DNA from 3 places in the Bacillus sp. N5-665 genome. Region 1 is predicted to be linked to each of the others. Evidence: predicted binding sites of a transcription regulator. Region 1 holds the regulator's gene; each other region holds the start of a gene.
The links. Region 1 encodes NrdR, which represses ribonucleotide reductase genes. Its sites were predicted from a motif close to AACACNATATATNGTGTT; they were not measured.

Region 1 (2,278 bases):
CTTCCATCATACGTGCAGCGTGAGGTTGTACTCTTTCACTTAATACAGGTAACGCTTGACCATTTTCGAACTGATACCAATCACGTGCTCCTTTTCTAAGCCTTTCGATATCAATTGTCTGCATCTCTGTCACCGTACCAAGAACGATATTTTGCATCGATAACACATCTACATCGTACACGTAAGCAAGTGTACTGACACATTCTCGCACTTGATCTGTAATCGCCTTTTTAGGGACAAGAGCGGACAAGCCATCTACAAATAAGGAGAAATCAAAGAAATCATTCCAAACTTTTGGAGCGTCTCCCTTCTCGTTACTTGGCATAGCTGTCGTTTTTGGAATACGAAGATCTTCTTGCGCATGCTCAAGCTGTCCTGGATTAAACGAACCAAACACATCATTGAAAGAACGCGTAACATTTTCATAAGAAGCAAAATCAAATTCTTCTTCTAAGAAATATTGCTTTACTTGATTATATTTTGTCCGACTCAATCGATTGTATAAAAAGATGCTTAACACAATATCATCAAAAAACTGCTTCGGAGATAAAGGTGGTTGCAATTCGTATATAAACATTCGAATATCTTTTTCTTTCTTAATATATACTTTCAAAAGCCCAATTGCTTCTAACTTTACTCGTTCCTCATATATTTCGGGAAGCTGCATTTGCATGGTCACCATAAGGGAATGATGTGTATTCTCTTTTCCAAACACACGATCTTGCTCTAACTCTCCCCATAGCGTCATGTACAAGCTAAAAGCTCTACTACCTATTAACGGCTGATACAACATCGTTAACACTTTTCGGTCGTAATTATGCAGTAACCCTTTCGCACTTACTTTATAACGATCAATTGGCAATAGCTCCATCCATGACTGTTTTTCCATTCTTGCTTTTCCTTTCTCTCATCCAATCTATCCTCTACTTCATTCGTTCTATCTTCATTATATAATTGCTTAGCGAAAAAGAGCTATTAGCTTTCGCTTCTAGCTCTCTTATCTCATTACTTACGGTATGTAAAGAGAATAAAATACAACTTCTACTCTCTTTCTTTTTGCAGTATATCTTTTAATTCTTCAATAAATACATTTAAATCTTTAAATTGGCGATATACAGAAGCAAAACGCACGTAAGCAACATCATCAATATCACGCAGTTCTTCCATAACAATTTCACCAATCATATCACTTTTCACTTCTGATATACCTAAATTACGAAGTTCACGTTCCACACTTTGAGTTACTTCTTCTAATTGTCTTAAAGATACTGGCCTTTTTTCGCACGCTTTAATTAAGCCGCGCAAAATCTTTTCTTTATTAAACTCTTCTCGTGTACCTTCTTTTTTTACAACGATAAGAGGTGACTCTTCTACTCTTTCAAATGTCGTAAAGCGACTTAAACAGCTTTCACACTCTCTCCTTCTTCGAATAGAGCGCCCCTCGTCTACCGGACGCGAATCTAACACTCTTGTACCATTATGAGAACAGGATGGACAACGCAATATATTCACTCCTTTACACTATACTCTTTATTTTTTCTCTACTTACTTCATCTGACAATATATATACAATATTATATAACTCATTCTAACTCTCTTACCACTTTAAGTTTAAACACATTATTTTATCATCTCGTTTTCAAAAATAAGATGGTAGATGGAGTGCTAACTTATTCGTAAGAGCTCAATTTATCTCACTAACGAGTACGTTATATTTTTCCTTTTTTATAAACTAAAAAAGAGGTGCATTATACACCTCTTTACATTTTAAATCAATTATGTTCTTTTTTAAAGAGCTTTTGTTTCTCTCTGCTTAATTTCGAAGCTACCAGTGCCTCGAGGAAGCTCGATGCTCTCACGCGTTTTCGCGTTTAAACCTTCTGCAATATATTCTGCAGCAACATTTGGATCAATACGATCCCCACAAGTATAAACATCAATACTTGCGTAACCGTGCTCCGGAAAGCTATGAATTGTTAAATGTGATTCCGAGATAATTACTACTCCACTTACACCTTGTGGTGCAAATTTATGGAAAGCAACCTCACGCACTTCAGCACCAGCTCTCAGTGCTGCATCCACAAATAATTGTTCAATATACGGCATGTCATTAAGCTTGTCGAAATCGCAATCCCAAAGTTCAGCGATTACGTGACGACCCATCGTATCCATAGTATCCATTCTACAGTTCCCCCTTGTAAATTTATTCTAACTGTTCGAATTGAAAACTAATTTGCAATTTGGCTTGCTCCACTACCACGGGGGAAAGTTAGTCCAG
Region 2 (2,278 bases), 970 kb from region 1:
TGTTAGACATAACACGGGTACGACATCCCATATAACATACTTCACTTTCCGGTCGTCCGTCATAATGTACTGCATTAAATGGCGCATCTAAAAATGAAAAGTTAGGGAATAATCGTTCAGCCGTTGTCTCTAACGCTAATTCAAATAAATCATAGTTCGGATCACATTCTTCAAAGTTCACACCTTTTTTCATTTTTAAAATTTGAATTGGAAAAATTGGTGTTTCCCCCTTACCAAGACCAGCTTGTGTCGCTTTTAAAAGCTGTCTAACTAATAACCGTCCCTCTTTTGATGTGTCTGTTCCATAATTAATAGAAATAAACGGTACTTGTCCCCCGCCCCTACTATGCATACTATTTGAATTATGAACGAAAGCTTCACACGCCTGATACGTATCATTTTCTGTTTCTTTCCATGCAAATTCTTCTATTTGTTCTTTCGTAAGCGGATATGACTGTAATCGTTTCTTATGTCTCGCTACTGTTTTTCTCACATATGGAGCTAAATCAATATCAAAGAGTGCAAATGATTGACCACCGTGCTGCATATTTTGATTCGCCTGAAAAATAATAGACGCAAGAGCCAATGCACTTTTAATATCCTGCGGTTGTCTCATATGCCCATGTCCGGTATGAAAACCGTTCGCAAGCATTTGCGCTAACGGAATTTGCGAACAAGTCGTCGTTCCTGTCGCATAAAAATCTAAGTCATGTGGATATAATATATTTTGATTTATCGCTTTTTTCACTTGATCTGACAATAAATTTTCAACTGCATAATATTTCGCACTCTCTGATGCGAACGTTCCCATTACTCCCATCGGAGAGCGACCATCTACATTTGCATTTTCTTGCATTAAATCTTGCTCACTACCGTGGACAATCGTCTCAAATACTCTCATTAATTCTTCTCCACGTACATTTCGTTGTAACATTTATAACCCTCCACCAATATGTTGTTGTCTTTTGATTAAAATGTTACTACATATAGTCTTGGTGTTTCTGTGAGAAATGTAACATTCCTGTGAAATTTTTTTCACGAAATAATGAATTTTTCATTTACAAAAAAGAAATGTGCTCTTTACAAATGTATGGTACAATATACGGGAAAAACTCTTTTTACCCTTTATCAACACATTTGAATAAAGGAGACTGAACTTATGGTTACTACATATCTTTTATTTATCGTTGCCTACTTACTTGGCTCGATTCCATTCGCACTAGTCGTTGGAAAAATCGGCTACGGAATCGATATTCGTGAGCACGGAAGCGGTAATCTAGGCGGAACAAATACATTCCGCACACTAGGGAAAAAAGCAGGTTTTATCGTTACAATTGCTGACATTTTAAAAGGTACATTAGCAACAAGTCTACCGATTATTTTCGGATTAGATGTTCACCCATTATGGTTCGGGTTAGCAGCTGTTCTTGGACATGTGTATCCGATTTTCGCGAAATTCCGTGGTGGTAAAGCTGTTGCAACTTCTGCTGGCGTGCTATTATGCTACTCTCCAGTTGTTTTTGCAATATTAGCTGTTGTCTTTTTTAGCCTTTTATTTACAACAAGATACGTATCACTTTCTTCTATGGTAACAGCCGTCGTTGCTGTTATTGCATCCATTGTTAGCGGGGATAAAATCTTCATTATTGCGATGTGTTTATTAGCAGGTATGGTTATTTATAAACACCGTGCAAATATCGGACGAATTATAAATAAAACTGAACCGAAAGCAAACTTTTCAAAAAAGCAAAAATAAGATCGTAACCCACATAACGCAAAAAGAAAACGTGAAGCATATTAATAGCGTCTTTTTGCGTTATTTTTTATACTAAAGAAAAAGCAACATAATTTGGAGGAACTATACATGAATCTTTCCGTAACAAAAGAAGCAGCACAATGGTATAAAAACGAATTAAACTTACAATCGGGTGAAACACTACGCCTTTTCGTACAATACGGCGGTTGCAGTACTGTGCAAAAAGGACTTTCTTTAGGTATTCGTAAAGATGATCCTGCACATCCTGCTGTTCAAACTCAAGAAGAAGGTATTAACTTCTTTATTGAAGGCGACGATGAGTGGTTCTTCGATGGACATAATTTAGCTGTTACATTTAACGACGGTGATGATTTCCCGCAATTTAATTATGAAAAATAAAAAAGCGTGGCTTCTGCCACGCTTTTTTATTTTTTCTTAATTTCCTCATATTTCGCATACCACTCTGGATATAACTTTTTAAATGATACGGGCCTAAATCCTTCTTTTTTCGCGCAAATATTC
Region 3 (2,278 bases), 2.2 Mb from region 1:
GTGCACTAATATCTAGCGGCTTCTTCTTCACTTTCGGATTGCTCATTAATTCATCGTACATTTCATCAATATCAATATCATCTAAATGCTTTCCGTATTCTTTATACACCGTATAAGGCGCGAAAACATGGAAAGGTTCGTTTTTCTCAGCAAGCTCGAAGAACTTACTTGGAACGATAATTCCGATTGATAGAGACTGAATACGGCTCTTCTCATCGGCATTTATTTTTTTTGTATCAAGGAATTCAATAATATCCCAATGGAAAATGTTTAAGTATACTGCGCCGGCTCCTTTTCGTTGCCCAAGCTGATTCGCATATGAAAACGAATCTTCAAGTAATTTCATAACAGGTACTACACCACTTGCAGCATTATCGATACCTTTAATTTGCTCACCGCGTGCACGTAGCTTAGATAAGTTTAAAGCTACTCCACCGCCGATTTTTGATAATTGCATTGCAGTATTAATGTTAAAGCCGATTGAATTTAAGCTATCATCCATCTCTAACAAGAAACAAGACACCATTTCTCCTCTTCTGCTTCGTCCCGCATTTAAAAAGGTTGGTGTCGCTGGTTGGTAGTTTTGTTTTACAATCATGCTTGCGAAGTGTTTTGCCTTCGCAACATCACCGCGTCCTAAGTATAATGAAACAATTGCTACACGATCTTCATAGCTTTCTAAGTATTGTTTTTGATCATTTGTTTTTAACGCATAATCTTTGTAGAACTTAGATGCTGCCATATAAGATTGGAACTCGAAGTTTTCACCATAAGCGATGTTATATACCTCTTCTACTTCCTCCAAGCTATACTCGTCCAGAACGTTGTAATAGTAATCATGTTCTTTCATATACTCCATTCGCTCTGCCACGCTATTAAAATGAACGGTATTCTCTCTAGCTTCTTCCATAAAGACTTCTAATGCCTCTTTATCTTTATGAAGCTGATAAAAACCGTCCTGCATTTGCGTGATTTCATTATTCAGTTCAATGTGTCGCAATCTCCCGCACCCTTTCCTTAAAATATTCTACATCGTTATTTGTTCCTGATAACTCAAATTTTGATACAATAGGCACTTCATATTTAGCAGAAATTTTGTCAGCACTTGCACCGAACATGTCTCCCCAGTTACGATTGCCGCTTGCAGATACGCCTTTTAATTTTTCATTATTGCGCTCTAAAAATTCTAAAACACGTTCTGGTACATTGCCAAAACCTGTTGTATACGTAATTAAAACAAAGTCTTCATCTATTACTAGATCTTCACCAATTTGAACGGCCGGCATATTTAATTTGTGAATGAAACGCTTCACGTTTCCTGTCATAGAATCATATGCAACTATCATTTCCGACCCTCCCTCTCCAATCTATACTCTCTGTATGTTGTTTCTTGATTTCTCTATATATTGTATTACGTTTCAAAATAAGACACAAGATATATGTATAAATTCTTTCTTTTTTTAAATTTTACTTTTCGACAAGACAGTCGATTTTTTTCAATACAATGACTATGAAACAACATTCTAAAACTCATGTCAATAAAGTGCTTTTCAAAAAAGTTGTCAACGAATTTAACCTTATTTTTAAAAAAGTTACCAATATATTTTGTCATAAAACGGCAAATGCTGGAGGAATATATTTCTCCAGCATCACGAAAAAAAGAACAGACATGAAACGATAATCTGTTCTAAAAAACGATTACATTTATCAATTTTACTTTATTAAATATTATACATATACTTTCGGTTCGCGTTACATACTAAAAGATAACTATTATAGAAAAAGATTATTATTATGGAAATTCAATTTATTTATGAAAAGATTATTCAGAGTGCTCAATACGCAAAATATCTTTTACAAATATATGATGTGGATTTTCATCTTTATCAATCATTGTACATACAGGAGCTTCTTCATCAAAGTACACAATCATTCCTTCTACGTACTGAAATGTATGTTGAACTTGTACAGTTACTTTAATTTCTACAGCCTCTTCATATGCTCTTTTTATTTTCTGAAGCATTTTTGCCGAACACTTTCGTTTCTCTGGGTACATGACCATCCCCATAAACCTATTGCCGGCTCTATCTTTCCACATATAATCCCAATGCGGTAATATGCCTTGTTTAAAATCGCCCATAATTCTCCTCCCCTATATTCTTCTAGTTACGAACGTGGCGTTTCTGAATATGTATAAATTACTTGTCCGCCGCGCTGCGCGTTTCCAATAATATGTTTAAAATCTTCACGCCCTACTACAACTTTCCTAAACGTATAA

Region 2: a site for NrdR is predicted at 977-994, ahead of MNO09_RS12080 (anaerobic ribonucleoside triphosphate reductase). Genes of this name have one in related genera too.
Region 3: a site for NrdR is predicted at 1,396-1,413, ahead of nrdI (class Ib ribonucleoside-diphosphate reductase assembly flavoprotein NrdI). Genes of this name have one in related genera too.

Annotation. Positions count from the first base shown of each region.
Region 1 is NZ_CP093325.1:874,325-876,602, reverse strand. It holds gene MNO09_RS06945 (replication initiation and membrane attachment family protein) at 1-889, opposite strand, end outside; gene nrdR (transcriptional regulator NrdR) at 1,042-1,503, opposite strand; gene speD (adenosylmethionine decarboxylase) at 1,789-2,172, opposite strand.
Region 2 is NZ_CP093325.1:1,847,349-1,849,626, reverse strand. It holds gene MNO09_RS12080 (anaerobic ribonucleoside triphosphate reductase) at 1-934, opposite strand, end outside; gene plsY (glycerol-3-phosphate 1-O-acyltransferase PlsY) at 1,160-1,756, shown strand; gene MNO09_RS12070 (HesB/YadR/YfhF family protein) at 1,865-2,155, shown strand; gene MNO09_RS12065 (acyl-CoA thioesterase) at 2,182-2,278, opposite strand, start outside.
Region 3 is NZ_CP093325.1:4,207,100-4,209,377, forward strand. It holds partial or broken gene MNO09_RS24180 (ribonucleotide reductase barrel domain-containing protein) at 1-1,000, opposite strand, end outside; gene nrdI (class Ib ribonucleoside-diphosphate reductase assembly flavoprotein NrdI) at 987-1,346, opposite strand; gene MNO09_RS24190 (hypothetical protein) at 1,823-2,140, opposite strand; gene ykzS (protein YkzS) at 2,167-2,278, opposite strand, start outside.